Regions from separate parts of the Desulfothermus naphthae genome, predicted to be linked through region 2. Evidence: riboswitches for the same ligand, from Rfam matches in the RefSeq annotation. Region 2 holds a riboswitch; the other holds the start of a gene.
What was found. Region 2 has a riboswitch for cobalamin ahead of ACYQ1E_RS05085 (hypothetical protein). Riboswitches for the same ligand answer to the same signal wherever they lie in the genome.
Positions count from the first base shown of each region.

Region 1 (7,972 bases), 540 kb from region 2:
TCTATTGACTATACATAAAGCTCAAGATTATCTCTTAGTTTCACCCCTATTTTTAGCTCTTGTTAAAAATATTTATTCTTGGGAGGGTATATATGAAGGAATTTACAATTGCCCTTGCTGGTAACCCAAATTCTGGAAAGACTACACTTTTTAATCTCTTAACTGGTGCAAGACAACATGTTGGGAATTATCCTGGTATTACAGTTGAGAAAAGGGAAGGGTATATAAAATCCGGGAATGTGAAATTAAGGATTATAGATTTACCTGGGACATACTCTCTTACTGCATATTCTCAAGAAGAGCTAGTTGCTAGAAATTTTATTGTGAATGAAAAACCATCTTTGGTGGTAGATGTTATTGACGCTACGAATTTAGAAAGACACATGTATTTGGCCGTACAATTTATGGAGCTTGGGGCACCATTACTTTTGGTCTTGAATATGATGGATGAGGTAGGGAAAAAGGGGATGGAAATAGATATTGATAAATTGTCTTCCCTTTTACAGTGTCCTGTGGTGCCAATGGTGGCAAAAAAGGGTATAGGTAAGGATAAGTTAATAGAAAGGATGATTGATTGTTCAATCCAGAAAAGGGATTGGACGCCCCTTACTATTTCTTATGGGCCAGACTTGGATCCTGTAATTGAAGAAATTTCAACCATTGTAGAAGAAAACAAATTTTTAACTGAAAAATATCCTTCCAGGTGGATAGCTATAAAGTATTTAGAAGAAGATGAAGATATAGTATCTCAAGGTGATGCCCTGGATTTAGATGTGTCCAATAGATTAAAGTCACTTGTTGAAAAAGTATCAACTCATTGTGAAAAAACCTTAAATACTGTTCCAGAGGCAATAGTTGCTGACTATAGATATGGTTATATTCACTCTTTATTAAAAGGAGTAATAAAATACCGTTTTGATCCTGATAGATTGGATATTTCAGATAAAATAGACAGGATTTTAACTAACAAATTTATTGGTCCACTTGTTATGTTTATTGTTTTATATTTAATGTTTAAGATGACCTTTTTGTTTGGTGAATATCCACTTGCTTTGATTCAAGATTTTTTTGGATTTTTATCTACCATGGCCTCTAACTATTTACCACCTGGATTTTTAAAATCTCTGGTAATTTCAGGAATTATAGATGGAGTAGGAGGGGTCATGAGTTTTGTCCCCTTAATTATGATCATGTTTTTTATCCTGGCATTTTTAGAGGACAGTGGTTATATGGCCAGGATGGCCTATATGCTGGATAGGGTTTTAAGAATTTTTGGCCTCCATGGATATTCAGTTATGCCTTTTATAATCTCTGGTGGTATCCCAGGTGGATGTGCAGTTCCAGGTATTATGGCCACAAGGACATTGAGAGGCCCAAAAGAAAAAATAGCCACTATCTTAACAGCGCCTTTTTTTTCCTGTGGAGCAAAGGTGCCAGTCTTCTTATTACTGGCAGGAGCATTTTTCCCAAAAACTGGTGATAAGCTCATGTTTTTTTTGACTATTTTTTCCTGGTTGTGGGCGCTTCTTATAGCAAAATTATTTAGAATCACTGTAATACGTGGAGAATCCACTCCATTTGTTATGGAGCTACCACCTTATAGGTTACCAACCTTGAAGGGGCTTGTTATTCATACATGGGAGAGGGTATGGCAGTATTTAAGAAAGGCTGGGACAGTTATTTTGTTGATTTCCATAATTATATGGGCAGGTATGAGCTTTCCAACCCCTCCAAAAAATTTAATTATCCCCTTAGACAAAAAAATAACTTCTTTAAAACTCAAGCTATCAAAGACCAAGCATGATAAAATTGAGGCAAAACAAATTCAGGAGAAGATTCAAAGGTTAATTGCTGAGAAAAAAAAGATAGCACTTACACATTCATTTGCTGGACGGTTAGGATTATTCGTAGAGGACATCACAAAGATTGCTGGGTTTGATTGGAAGAGTAATATAGCACTAATAGGTGGAATAGCTGCAAAAGAAGTAATAGTGTCCACCTTGGGAACTGCATATTCTTTAGGAGAAGTGGATGTGGAGAATTCAACATCCTTGTCTGAAAGAATAGCTAATGATCCAGATTGGAACAACATAAAAGCCTTAAGTTTTATGATATTTGTACTAATTTATGCCCCATGTTTTGTGTCAGTTGTTACAATTGCCCAGGAATCCAATTGGAAATGGGCAATTTTTAGTGTATTTTTTAATACATTTACTGCATTTTTTATCTCTGTGCTAATTTATCAATTAGGAATTAGATTATTTTAAGGTTGACTTTTTAGTAAATTTCTATTAATATAATTAAGTGTTAAGGAGTTATATCTCCTAACATCTCGGAACACGGTGAAAATCCGTGGCGGTCCCGCCGCTGTGATCGGGGAGGTTGTTCCACCTAGTGACCAGATAATATATCTGGTCAGGTCACTCTCAAGGTCCACCTTGGGGGGAAGGCCGTGGGACAAACTGATGATCCGAGAGCCAGAAGACCTGTTAGGAGATGGAAAATGCGGAGTCCTGATGGTAAAGGGACCCGGGAAAACGTTATTTTTAGTTTTCCTGGGTTCCTTTTTTATTTTAAGGTTCCGTAACCTATGGGTTTTTGGTTAGTGGTCCACAGCAAAAATAATAAAAAAGGGAGGTATGAGTTATGAAAAAAAATGTAATATCTTATCGTCGCAGGTGCAAAAAAATAGGTAAAAATACAGGTCTTTCCCATTACATCCTTTTGACCCCTAAGGCCAAGAAATAGGTAAAATATAACATGAATAAAACAACATATGTAAATACCGGTTATGGTCCCAGGTTTTCTGTATTGGAAATTGGATTAGATGATAAAGTGGCAGTTGTTGAAGGTGATAGCGGGTTTTGGGCAATAGTGGATGCACCAGAGCTTCCATCTGTTCTTAATGGAAAACTCACAGAGGATTTCCTCGAAAAAGAGAAAGAGTTTAAGGAGGAAATGGAACTCCTCAGATTTAAGCTGCCTCCCTCTGCTGTTTATTTTAATCCCACTGATAGATGTAATTTTGATTGCACTTATTGTTATCTTCCAAGGGAAAGAAGGAAAAATGGAATTTCCATGAGTGCTGAAGAGGTTTGTTCCAATCTTGAAAAGCTGCTTTTATTTTTTAGAGAGATACTTGGTGATGAGGCAAAGCCACAGGTGATATTCCATGGTGCTGAACCAATGATGGTAAAAGATGCTGTTTTTGAGGGAATATCCAGATATAAAGATGACTTTCTCTTTGGTATCCAGACCAATGGTACCCTTCTCACAGACGAGGACCTGGAATTTATAAAGAAAAATCAGGTGGGTCTTGGTATATCCTTGGATGCTCCTGTGGAGGAAATTGCTGATACCACCAGAAAGAGCTGGTCTGGAAAAGGCGGTTTTAAAAAAGTAGTTGAAGTCATAGAAAAACTCTCAGATTATCCAGCATATAATGTGATTACTACAGTGACAAAATATAACGTGTCTGTTTTAAAAGACCTTATAAAGTTCTACTATGATCTAAAAGTTCCTGTTATAATGCTAAATCCTGTGCGTTGCACTCAACAAGGAGGAAGACTCTCTAAGCCAGATGACATGGTGTTTTTAAAAGAGATTATAGAAGCATTAGATTTAACCTATGAGCTATATGGGTCCCATGGAAGAAAACTTGTAGTGGCCAACTTTGCCAACATCATGGCAGGGATCCTGGGACCAACCGGTAGAAGGCTTATGTGCGATATATCTCCATGTGGTGGTGGGAGGTGCTTTTTTGCCTTGGCTGCCAATGGGGATATCTTCCCTTGCAGTGAGTTTATAGGCATCCCAGAATTTAAGGCAGGAAATATTAATGAAGAACCATTGTCTGAAATAATGAAAAAAGATCAAATCAAGATGGTGACTAGTAGAATGGTTGAAAATATAGACCCCTGTAAATCTTGTGCTGTTAGACATTTTTGCGGTGCTCCATGTCCAGCTGAGGTGTACATGCTAAATGGGGACCTCAATACAGTTGCGCCATTTTGCAATTTCTATGAAGGATTAATTAGATATGCCTTTAAAGTTATAGCTGAGGGAAAAGAAAACAGTTATATGTGGGATGGCTGGGAAGAAGAAACTGAATGTACTTATAACTTTGCTTAAAAAAATATGCTGTGGACCACTAACTAACGACTCATAGATATTATAAAAACAAGAAATAAAAAAAGCCATGGTCTTGTTCATTGGTGACCATGGCTTTTTAAGTTTTTATTGATTTTCAATTTCGAGATTGGCAATCATTTGATTTAATTGTTGAATCATCGTGGTGAGTTGTTCAGTAGATATTGAAGTTCTTTCCATGATCTCTTTTGTCTCCTGAGAAATCTTGTTTACTTCTTCTGTTGATTTGGTGATCTCTTCAGAAGCTGCTGATTGCTGCTCTGCAGCAGTTGCAATGGAACGGATCTGATCCATGGAGTCTCTTGAGAGTTTGACCATTTCATCTAAAAGTTTTTTTGCCTCATGACTTAACTCCATATTTTGTTCAATGGCCTCCGCTACCTCCCTTGTGCTCATCATGTTTGTTCTGGCACTATTTTGAATTGTATGGATATATTCTTCTACATTTTTGGTAGCAGCCATGGTCTTTTCAGCCAATTTTCTCACCTCATCTGCAACAACAGCAAAACCCTTTCCAGCTTCTCCTGCCCTTGCAGCCTCAATTGCAGCATTTAATGCAAGCAGGTTTGTTTGATCAGCGATGTCTGAGATAGTGTTGATGATTTCACCAATGCCTTCTGCCTGTTTTTCCATCTCCTCCATATGGATTTGGAGGGCCTTGGACTTTTTCTGGACCTCAGTTAAAAGGGAAATGGCTTTGTCCAGGGCATTTGTTCCCTCCTGTGCCTTTTGAGCAGTATTTTCAGCAGCTTCAGCTGCCTGAGCTGCATTTTTTGAAACTTCTAAAACAGTAGAATTCATCTCATCCATTGCAGTTGCTACTTCTTCAGTTCTTCCTCGTAACTCTTCCATGGAAGCATTCACTGCATTTATTTGAGAACTGAGATCCTCACTTGTTGCACTTAATTGTTCAGATAATTCTTTTGCATGTATAGCAGTTTTTTTAAGTATTTCAGCCTGGTGTAAAGTTCTTTTCTGTTCTGTTTTTAGGTCACTTAAATTTAAAAAAACTGCAAAGGAACCTATTAAATTGCCCTGAGGGTCATAAAGTGGCGCAGCATTAATGTCTCCATAGATTTCTCCTCCTTTTCTTCCTCTTACCTCTCTTCTTACTCCAGTTATTTTTTTCTCTTCTTTATAAGCCTTTCCTGTAACAGTAGGACGGTTGGGCTCTCCATAAAAGAATTCTGATACATCCCATCCTACATAGTCTTCAGGCTTTCCATCAAGTTCTACCATATCAATGATTTCCTGATTTACATAAATTACTCTATTATCTGCATCAGCAATAAGTAGAGGAATGGGCATATTATCAATCACACCCTCTTTATAGATAAATCTGTCATAAAGGGTTTTTAGATAAATTGATATTTCTTCACCTATTTTTCTAAGCCCAGGATCTTTTATATGGAAAAAATTTAATTCAAAGGAATTATTTATCATACTGTCTCTAATTGCGTCTATTAATGTGTCTATAGAACGTGAAGATCTGTAAATAAGTATTTGAGAACTAATAATCGCAATTAGAAAAATTCCTCCTTCAACAAATAGGTTATTTAAAAAAATTCTGGACATTAAAAATATCCAAAAACATATCACAAGGATAAGTAATATTTGATTAGATAGTTTTTTCATAATACACCCCCCCTGTTATAAGTAATTAAGAGATTAACTTAAAAGATGTTAAACATGGTTAATATTTCATGTCAAGCAGTATGACAATCAATTTAACGGTAATGATTTCCAAAATTAAGGAAAAATTATAGTATTCTCCAAAATTTGGGGTAATAAAGTTTAATGAGAGAGAAATATTTGAAGAGGTAAATAATAGATCAAGGCGTAAGCAAGAAGGCAATAAAATTAAAGTTTATTTATCCATTTAATAGTTGAAGTAGAGTTTGGGGAAAGCAAAACCAATGGGATACTCAAGTGTTAAAGGAAAGGGTCTGAAAAGGCGAACACAATGTAAATTTATGAGGATAACTATCATTTTTACTTCTACAATTTCAATTTGCAAAAAAAGTAAATATTTGCTAATTATTTTAGGCAAAGGGTATAAAAAATTTCAAAAATAGTGTGGGGGAGTGGTTATGTCAGAGGAAAGAATGGAACAAGTTAAGTCAGAATATATTAAAAAAGGTCCAATGCCCAAGGTTGACTTTATCACCTTTATTATGTCCCTTAGCTCATCAGCTTTAGCCCATTTGGGAGAAGTTCCGGATCCTGTTACAGGAAAAAAAGAAGTAGATTTAGAGCTGGCCAGACATACAATAGACGTTTTATCTATGTTAGAAGAAAAGACCAGGGGAAATTTGACCAGAGAAGAAGGGGAATTCATTAAGAATATTTTGTTTGAACTTAAAATGAAGTATGTTCAACGTGCATAAATGCATAAATAAGATATTTGGGAGATTATACCTATGACTATTTTTGTTGGAATAATAGGAGCACTGGGATATACGGGCACAGAGCTTATTAGAATTATTTCTAATCATCCAGAATTTGAACTTAAATTTGCCACCTCCAGGCGTGAATGTGGTAAAAAATTGAGGGATATCTTTGGCCATCTTATGGATACGAGGGAAGGAGAGATTGAAATAAGCCATCCAGATAAATGTAGAGATATTGATGTGGATCTGGTTTTCTTAGCGGTTCCCCACAAAACGGCCATGGACTTTGCACCTATTTTTTTAGATAAAGGCATTAAAGTCGTTGATCTTAGTGCAGACTTTCGTTTTTCAGATCCAAATATCTATGAAGAGTGGTATCAAACTAAACACCTTCATAAAAATCTCTTAAATAAGGCAGTGTATGGTTTAATTGAAATCTATAGAGAGGAGATAAAAAATGCTCAATTGGTTGCAAATCCAGGGTGCTATCCAACTTCTATTATTTTAGGTCTATATCCAGCGCTAAAAAATGACTTAATCAATCCCTCGCCAATTTTAATTGATAGTAAATCTGGCACAAGTGGTGCTGGTAGATCTCCAAAATTGGGTGTTATTTTTAGTGAAGTGTATGATAATTTCAGGCCCTATAATGTGGCTGGGGGCCATAGACATACACCAGAAATTGAGGAGCAGCTAAGCAAGATCGCAAATACAAATATATATGTGTCATTTAATCCACATTTGCTGCCTATTCAAAGGGGAATAATCTCTACTATATATGTTACCCTGAAGAACAACATAAGTTTTGATAAATTATATAAAACATATTATGGATTTGCCTCGGAAAATAGATGGATAAGATTATATCCCAGAGACAGATTAGTAGAGACCAGGTTTGTAAGAGGTACCATGTATTGCGATATTTCCCTCTGTTTTGACAAAAAAACAAATACAACCATAATAATATCCTGCATTGATAATATTTGTAGAGGAGCATCAGGACAGGCTGTGGCAAATGCAAATCTTATGTTTGGCCTTCAGGAAGATACAGGGTTGGAAAATTTAGCTGTAATTCCTTAAATCGGATTGAAAATCATGAAAGATAAGAAAATCTCACAAGAAATCTTTATTGCCAGACAGCCTATTTTTGATAGAAAATTGCGTATTTACGGGTATGAACTTTTATATCGCGATGCAGTTATGGAATCTGCCAATGTAACAAATGGAGACGTGGCCACCTCTAAAGTCATCATAGAGGGATTTAGTCTTGCCCAGAAGGGTATAAATAAAAAAACATATTTTTTTATTAACTTTCCCTATAAATCCTTGACATCTGGTATTGCAGAAATATTACCTAAAGAGTCAATAGTAGTAGAAATATTAGAAGATGTGATAATTGATAGAAATGTTTTAAAGGCATGCATTGATTTAAA
Region 1 covers NZ_BAAHYQ010000001.1:522,086-530,057, forward strand. The annotation lists gene feoB (ferrous iron transport protein B) at 93-2,267, shown strand; cobalamin riboswitch at 2,276-2,508, shown strand; gene cbpB (peptide-modifying radical SAM enzyme CbpB) at 2,761-4,131, shown strand; gene ACYQ1E_RS02485 (methyl-accepting chemotaxis protein) at 4,237-5,784, opposite strand; gene ACYQ1E_RS02490 (DUF1844 domain-containing protein) at 6,240-6,536, shown strand; gene argC (N-acetyl-gamma-glutamyl-phosphate reductase) at 6,570-7,619, shown strand; gene ACYQ1E_RS02500 (EAL and HDOD domain-containing protein) at 7,635-7,972, shown strand, end outside.
Region 1: another riboswitch for cobalamin. It lies ahead of cbpB (peptide-modifying radical SAM enzyme CbpB); the one in region 2 lies ahead of ACYQ1E_RS05085 (hypothetical protein).

Region 2 (7,972 bases):
TGCAAGATAAGCAAATCCTGCAGTAGGAACTGAGGGGGTAAGTTGAGGTACCCTAGCCTCATGCCAACCTACATTAACACAAAAAGCATCCACCCTGGCCTCTTGTTCTAATCTTTTGGCAAAGAGTTTCATATTTTCTCTACCAATTCCACCTTCCATTAGGTCATTGCCATTTATTCTAACCATTACAGGGAAATCATCACCTACTGATTCCCTGACAGATTTTAACACCTCAATTCCAAAACGCATTCTATTTTCTAAGCTTCCACCATATTCATCTTCCCTTTTGTTGGTTAAAGGGGATAAAAATGCACTTATTAAATAGCCTGTTCCAGCAAGTATTTCCACGGCGTCAAATCCTGCTTGTTTACATCTTTTTGCTGCCTTTCCGAAGTTTTCAATAATTTCTTTTATTTCTTCCTGAGTGAGCTCCCGGGGTGTCTCTCTGGTAAGTCTGCAAGGTATAGGAGAAGGACCAACAGGCTGTTCGCCATTTAAGAATAAGGAGTGATTATATCTGCCAGCATGGTTAAGTTGAATACATGCAGTGGCTCCATATTCTTTTATATCATTTGCAAGTTGTTTAAGTCCTGGAATAAAAATATCTTTGTGTGCTCCGATGCCAAATGGATTACCGGCTTTTTCGTCTACAGTAGCACAACCAACACAAATCATTCCAGCACCACCCTTGGCCCTTGCTCTATAAAATGCTCTAATCTCTTTTGAGACAAAGAAATTTTTTGCCATGTTAAGATGCATAGCAGGCATATAAATCCTGTTTTTTATCTCCATTGATCCTATTTTAATAGGTTGAAATAATGGATCTTGCATATATAAATCCTCCTTTTATAGAAATTTAGACAGGTCTACACCAACTTCCTTTGCACGCATAGCTAACCACTCATTTTCGTCCTTTGGTGGCAGGGTCCAGTTGTCTTCTTTTTTGATAAGTTCAATTGCATCAGAGGGACAGGTTGATACACAGAGTCCGCAACCAATACATCTCTGTTCTAAAACTGAATATACCCCATCTTTTTCAACAATTGCATTAACTTGACACCTTTCATCTTTGCATATTCCACATCCGCTACATTGCTCCACATCGATTTTAGCCCTATATCTTGAATTTACTGCTTCATTTACTCCCATCTCATTTATTGCAGTGAGAACCGCACAACAACATCCGCAACAATTACAAATAAAATTTGTATCATCTTGTGTATTGAAAGTTAAGTGTACAAGAGCAGCCTGTTCTGCCCTTTTTAAAATGTTATATGCTTCTTCTTTGGTGATTGGTCGTCCCCAATGATCAAATTGTTCAATAACTCCAGGAATTTTTGCGACTGCAAGGCAAACTTCCTGGGGCTTATCACAGGGTTTTCCAGCGAGGGCCTTTTCCTTTCTACATATACATTGAGCCACTCCAAAGGATTTTCCCTTTTCAATAATTTCTGAAACCTTTTCAAAGGGTAGAACCTTTTGTTCTATCTTTAAAGTTTCTTCTACTGGAAGGACTTGCATATATCTTGGAGACTTTCCCAATATCTCTTTCCCAACATAAGATAAATATTTTTCACAAAGTTTTGCAAATTCTTCATCCATTCTCTTTACCTGATATTCATATATCCCAACCATCCAGGGCATCATTTTAAATAGCTTGGTCTTTCCAAAATCCAGTCCCATTATCTGTCCTTTTTTCCACATCTCTGTCAGCTTCTTGTCCAAAAAATCTTTGTCCATTCCTGTCCTTTTAGCGATATCGTCCACTGACTCAAATTTTAATTTCAATTTACAAAAAAGTTCAGCCTCATCTGGTTCAAAAATCTTTTTTAAGATCTTGATTTCCAGACCCTCTGGAGTTGGTGGAAATCTTTGAGGCATTGAATCCAACACCTGGGCCAATTTTTTGTAAACATCTTCCATGAGCTACCCCTCCTTGTTTTTCAATATTTCCAATAAAAGTTTCTTAAACAAAAATTTTTCTCAAAAGTAAAATTTGCTAACAACTCTTCATTTGTTTGTTTTCTAATTTCAATCACGGTGAATGTCAGTAAAGATATCAATTAATGTCACCAAAAGCTATTTTATTTTTTCCCATCAAACGACCTTTTTAAGATGTTGTTTAGCTTTTGGATTGAAATCAACGCTTGTAATAGAATTTTGAAATAGGATCCCAATTCCTAATGTTCCCAGACCACCGTTCTGGATGTTTAGAACAGGCATTTTTATACACCTCTTTACGCTTGGATAAAATCTCAATCTCTAGGCCTAAATGTCTCTGTTCAGGCATAACAAATTTAATTTTGCTGTGATAATGTTTAAAATTATACACCAATTAACAAACTCAAAACACCACTTCCTGGCTTTTTCCAGACTAAAAAATATACATGGATACTCACGACAATAGTTTAGTGTTTTAAAAAGGAAGTGTATGTATGGATTATCATCGCTAACATGAGGGAGACTAAATGATGGGATTCCAAAATTCTGCATACTAGCTAACATATTTTGAAGAAAATTCCAATTCCCTCTGAGGCAAGACAATAAAAACCTGCTTTGGGGGAGGACTTCAAATTACGAACCACCATTTGTCCTATCTCAACCTTTACCAGCAATTTTACCATGGTATGAGCTTTTATACCTCTTTTTGCTGGTTCCTCACATTTTAAAAATATTTTGTATTATTTATTCTGTTAAAGTCACCAAAAATCTCCACATAACTAGGACCCTAAAATCTTCCTTCCTTGGTCTAATTTTTTGATAATAAACTGGGATGTTAAGGGCTTTTTAATGGGACATTATGAATCAACAACCGTTCTGAAAACATTTAAATTTGGAAACTTATTTAATGCACTTATCTCAAGCCAGGTACTACAAAATATTATTAAAAAGGCTGCTTGATAGGGATAAACAATAATTTTTGTTTGTGTCTTCTTTACTGACATTCACCGGTTGCCTATGGAAATCAATAGAAGTGAAATAAATTGCGGAGCACCCCTGCATACACACTTAAATTTTAGTTTCAAAAAAGCCACTTAGAATTTTCTTTCTAACAGGCTTTAATTATTGGCTATTTATTTATGCCGAGGGGCGGAATCGAACCACCGACACAGGGATTTTCAGTCCCCTGCTCTACCGACTGAGCTACCTCGGCTTGATAACATCTTTTCAATGACCCTTTGAGTGCCGAAGGGGAGACTCGAACTCCCACGGGGTACACCCCACTAGGTCCTGAACCCAGCGTGTCTACCAATTCCACCACTTCGGCGATTGATAATATAGACTATATACCAAATTTTATACTTTGGCAAGTTTTTTTTTAGAAAAAATCCAGTGAATGTCTATAAAGACCCAGCAATTCTCGGTGAGTTTGGGAAGGAAGGGTTCATGGGGTAATCCAAAAAAATAATACATTTTTTTCGTGAAGTATGGAAAAAAAGACGGTATTGAAAATTTAGAGGGAAATTGTATTAATGTTTGAATAATTATTTGTAATTATAAGACAAAAAAATTATGTTAGCAAAAAATAAAAGTAGAGAGATTCTTTTATACACATATTGTAAGAAGAATTTATCAATAATTTTTTTCTTTTAAATTTATTAGCTTTTTTTGTACATCAGATATTAGAATTAACAGACCTATTATATCAGAAATGTCGAGGGAAATTTAGTTCTCGGAAAGAATACTGGAATCATTTGCGAGTGACATTTCGGATTTTGTTATTTGAGAGTTGGGAGGAATATCTGAAGTTTTTTTACTCTCCTCCATAGTAAAAAGTGTTTTGAGAGAATATTTTTTGAATTTATGGAACCTAAAATCTGCAATTACAGTTCAATCGTAAGCAACTGATTGTTCTGGACAGAGATACCTAGATATGGAGCTGTTATGTTAAAGGATATGTCTCCCTCATTGTGACTTGGAAGGCTTTTTCAGGTAGAAGCTGCGGTCAGTGGCACTCTTTACGGGTGTGTAAAGGCACACCACTGCACATGGACTTACGCAAAATCCTATTTTGGAGGATACTCTCAAAAAAAGATTAAGCAAATTGTAATGACCGGATGGAATTTTCTATCTTTATCCAACGTTCTTTGAAAAAATAATCCCTCGATAATCGAAGGAACCATTGTCGTCCCGCATGCATCAGCCGAGCTGGAACATGGATTAGAAACATGCGGATTGTGTTGGGCTCTTCTCTAAAACCATCTTCATCGTTGAGCCACATCATCCAAACCAGTAGATTGTAAGCCAGAATACAGGTCTGGAATATGGCGGAGTTGGCCCAAAAATCCTGTGTCAAAATGCTTCCAGAGGCCATCTGTCCCTTACACCACTCAATCCAGTTTTCACTGGCCCCCCGTTGGCAATAATACCTGTGGACGTCCCAGGGACTCAGGTTCATATTTGTTACATAACAAAAATAATCATACTCAGTCTTTGTAACGCTGAAAAAAAAGCAACTAAATTTGCTCTCTATTACTTGACGTACGGCCACAAACCGGCGGGGGTGTTTCCACCTCTCACATTTGTATGTGAATTCGGTCTTCTCATAGCCAGGTCTATTTTTAACCTTGTGCCATTTCTGAGCTTCTAAAAGCTGAGTGAGTCCTCGCATCTTAACCTTGATTAAGTACAAAGCATGAGCCTCTTCTAAGTAGTCTAAAAGTTCTCCATTAAAAAAGGCGGAATCTGCACGTACAATAATTTTCCAGACTCTCCTTGGAAGCTTGGCAAAGCACTCTTGCATAAACTCTACACAACCATTGGCTGAATAAGCATCTCCGGCTCTAAACCAGTTGTGAAGACATTCCCGCGTCTCAGCAATAAAGCAAAGTAGCGGATGATATCCCCTTTGTCCTGGCTTCTTGGGGTTGTAACCCTTCTCGGCACCTTCCTGTTTCCCATACACCCCACGCACTGTAGAGTCCAAATCTAAAGTGATGCGGCTAAACCATTTTTTACCCCAAACCTTTTTGCGCACTTTTGTTTCTACATCGGAGAGCTCATTGCAATGTCGGGGATTAAACAACTTAAAAACCCGATTTATGGTAGTATAGTCAGGAAACCTTTCCCATTTAAAAAGCGACCTCAATGCTAAATCAGATCTTAGGATAAATACATGGCTCATATGCTTAGCCCCAGCTAACACTGCCATCATCAAAATCATGATAATGTCGGAAACCTTATACTGTGCGGTAGCTCCCCGCTTAATAGTAATGTGTTGCTCAAGCATCTTGGGAAGCTTCAGTTTGTCAGCAAACAGGCCCAGCAATACCAGTCCGGCGTTGCCCGTAAGATTTTTTTCAGTGAACTTAACATGGAATCTACGCATAGAATCAGTGCCTCCTTCATACTTCCTATTTGAAACACTTTATACCATTAATTCACTATATTGTCAAGCTAAACATTATCTTATGATGCAAATTTTAGGTGGAAATAAGTTTGAGGGAGTAGTGCGTCCAAAAAGAGATTATAAGTGGATATTTTACCAAAGAAAAGTGGTATTTTATATCAAATTTTCTTAAATTTTTAATAGAGGGTAGTTTTTTGAATCTGAAAGAAGGATATAAAACATCTAAAATGATCTAATTTGTCCCTCACCGAGAATTGCTGAATTGTTAACTGAATGCTTGACAAAATAAATTATTTAAGTATAAAATTCTTTTCAGAACAATATTGAATTATTGTTCAGGTGCCGAGAGGCTTAATAGGGAATCCGGTGAGAATCCGGAACCGGCCCGCGGCTGTGATAAGGGGACGAAAGCTGCAATATACCACTCTGGTTTATATACCAGGGGAAGGTGCAGCTCGCCTTGTTGAATTGCAGAAATTTTATCCAACAAGGCGAGTCCTGTTGAATTTCCTTAAGAAAAAGGTAATTCAACAGGGCAAGTAGGATGATCCTTAGAGTCAGAAGACCTGCCTGAACAAGGAAAAAATTTTCCTTCGGCGCAAGGAAAGGATACTCCTTTAGGGATAAAAACGGGAAATCCCTGAAGTCCAGGTATTAGGATTTCAGGGATTTTTTATTTATATAAAAAGTTTCAACAAAAGGAGGAGTGGTTATGAGGACAGGTGTTATTTGTTATGTTAGAACAGACACAGAAAATCTTGATCTAGACCAAGTAAAAAAGGATCTGAAAAAAATTTTTAAAGATGCAGATTTAATAGAAATCGCCCATTCTCCAGATAGTGAAGAGGATATAACCTTTGGTTGGTGGGATATGACAAGACGGGGGATGAAAAGGATCCTCCTTAGATTTGTAGAAATTGGAAAGGATATGAAGATTAGATTTACAGGTAAAGAAATGAGACTTTGTGGATAAAATATCAAGGTGGAAAACACGGAGGAAATCACGAATGAAAAAATATCTAGTAGTTTTCATCGGAATTTTAGCCATTCTTGCTTCTCAAGATACCTCTGCATATGAAAACCAGACATCATTGGAGACCATTGTGGTAACTGCCAGCAGGTACAAAGAATCTGTAAAAGAAACACCAATGAACATCCAGGTAATTGGACCAGAAGAGATAGAAGCCTCCTCAGCAAGGGATTTAGGAGAACTCCTTTCAGAAAAGGGCATTGGTACTATTAGACAATATCCTGGAACTTCAACATCTGTTGGAATTCGTGGCTTTAGAACTGAAACCCATGGAAACGACCTCCTTGGACATGTGCTTATCCTTTTGGATGGTAGACGTGCAGGAACTGGAAATGTGGCCAAAATTTTAACAAAAAACATTGAAAAAATAGAAATAATCAGAGGTCCAGGAGCAGTTCAATATGGTTCAGCTGGTATCGGTGGAGTTATAAATGTAATCACAAAAAGGGGAATAGGAAAACCCCATGCTTTTTTGGAAGGAACATTTGGAAGCTTCAATTATCAGGACGGGACCATAGGCTCTTCTGGTAAAATAAATAAATTTGACTACTCATTTTCTTATAGCCGAGGGAAAATGGACGACTATGATACAGGAGATAACACAAAGTTCAAAAATACAGGTTATGATAAAAAAGAAAACTACTCCTTTAACATTGGTTATGAATTTTTACCTGGTAACAGGATTGGTGTAATCTATACCAAATTTGATGTGGATAGAGCAGGCAACCCTTCTTATCTCAGTCAAAATGATTTAGATGATTATTCAGATAAATCCCTTAGTTCAGCAGACTTCATCTATGAGGGCACCTTCCCTTCACTTCCTCTATTTTGGAAATTTAGATACTTTCAGGGAAAAGATAGAGATAAATGGGTAGATCCCCTTATAAGTAATCCTGATGGATGGGATGATGGAATTTCCACAACAAGAAAGACAACCCATAGGGGAGCTCAAGGACAGCTTACCTTAGATATGGAATATTTTGTAATAACAGGTGGTTTTGACTGGGTCTATTACAGAATTGAATCAAGCCCCTATCAACCCAGAGAAACCAAATATAAAAATCCAGCTGGATTTATTCTGGGAAAAATCAAACTCCTTGATAATAAATTTGTCATATCTGGAGGTGCTAGATATGACAAATTCAAGGTAGAAGTGGAAAAAGGCGAAGGACATGATAAAGACAAGATACATATATGTCCCACAATAGGAGCGACATATCTTATTAATAATAACATCAAAATCAGGGCAAACTATGCCCAGGGCTATAGGATGCCAAGTGCAAAAGAACTGGCATCAGATTATTATATGTGGGGTACACACTATAGAGGCAATTCTGACCTCGATCCCGAGAGAAGTTGGACAGCAGAAGGTGGAATAGATGCTTCTTTTGAATATCTATATGCATCTTTGGGATATTTTTACACCCATTTTAAAGATAAAATCGTGACAAAATCAGATTATGTAAATCAGGTAGTAACTTATGAAAACCATGGAAAGGCAAAAATCCAAGGTATTGAAGCAAACCTTTCTTTTAATGTTGATAAATTCTTTGATTTGCCTTGTAAGATAAAGCCTTATGGAAATATTGTAT
Region 2 covers NZ_BAAHYQ010000001.1:1,058,965-1,066,936, forward strand. The annotation lists gene ACYQ1E_RS05060 (oxidoreductase) at 1-831, opposite strand, end outside; gene ACYQ1E_RS05065 (4Fe-4S binding protein) at 847-1,923, opposite strand; tRNA gene ACYQ1E_RS05070 (tRNA-Phe) at 3,082-3,154, opposite strand; tRNA gene ACYQ1E_RS05075 (tRNA-Leu) at 3,185-3,268, opposite strand; gene ACYQ1E_RS05080 (IS1380 family transposase) at 4,037-5,329, opposite strand; cobalamin riboswitch at 5,671-5,938, shown strand; gene ACYQ1E_RS05085 (hypothetical protein) at 6,063-6,323, shown strand; gene ACYQ1E_RS05090 (TonB-dependent receptor plug domain-containing protein) at 6,358-7,972, shown strand, end outside.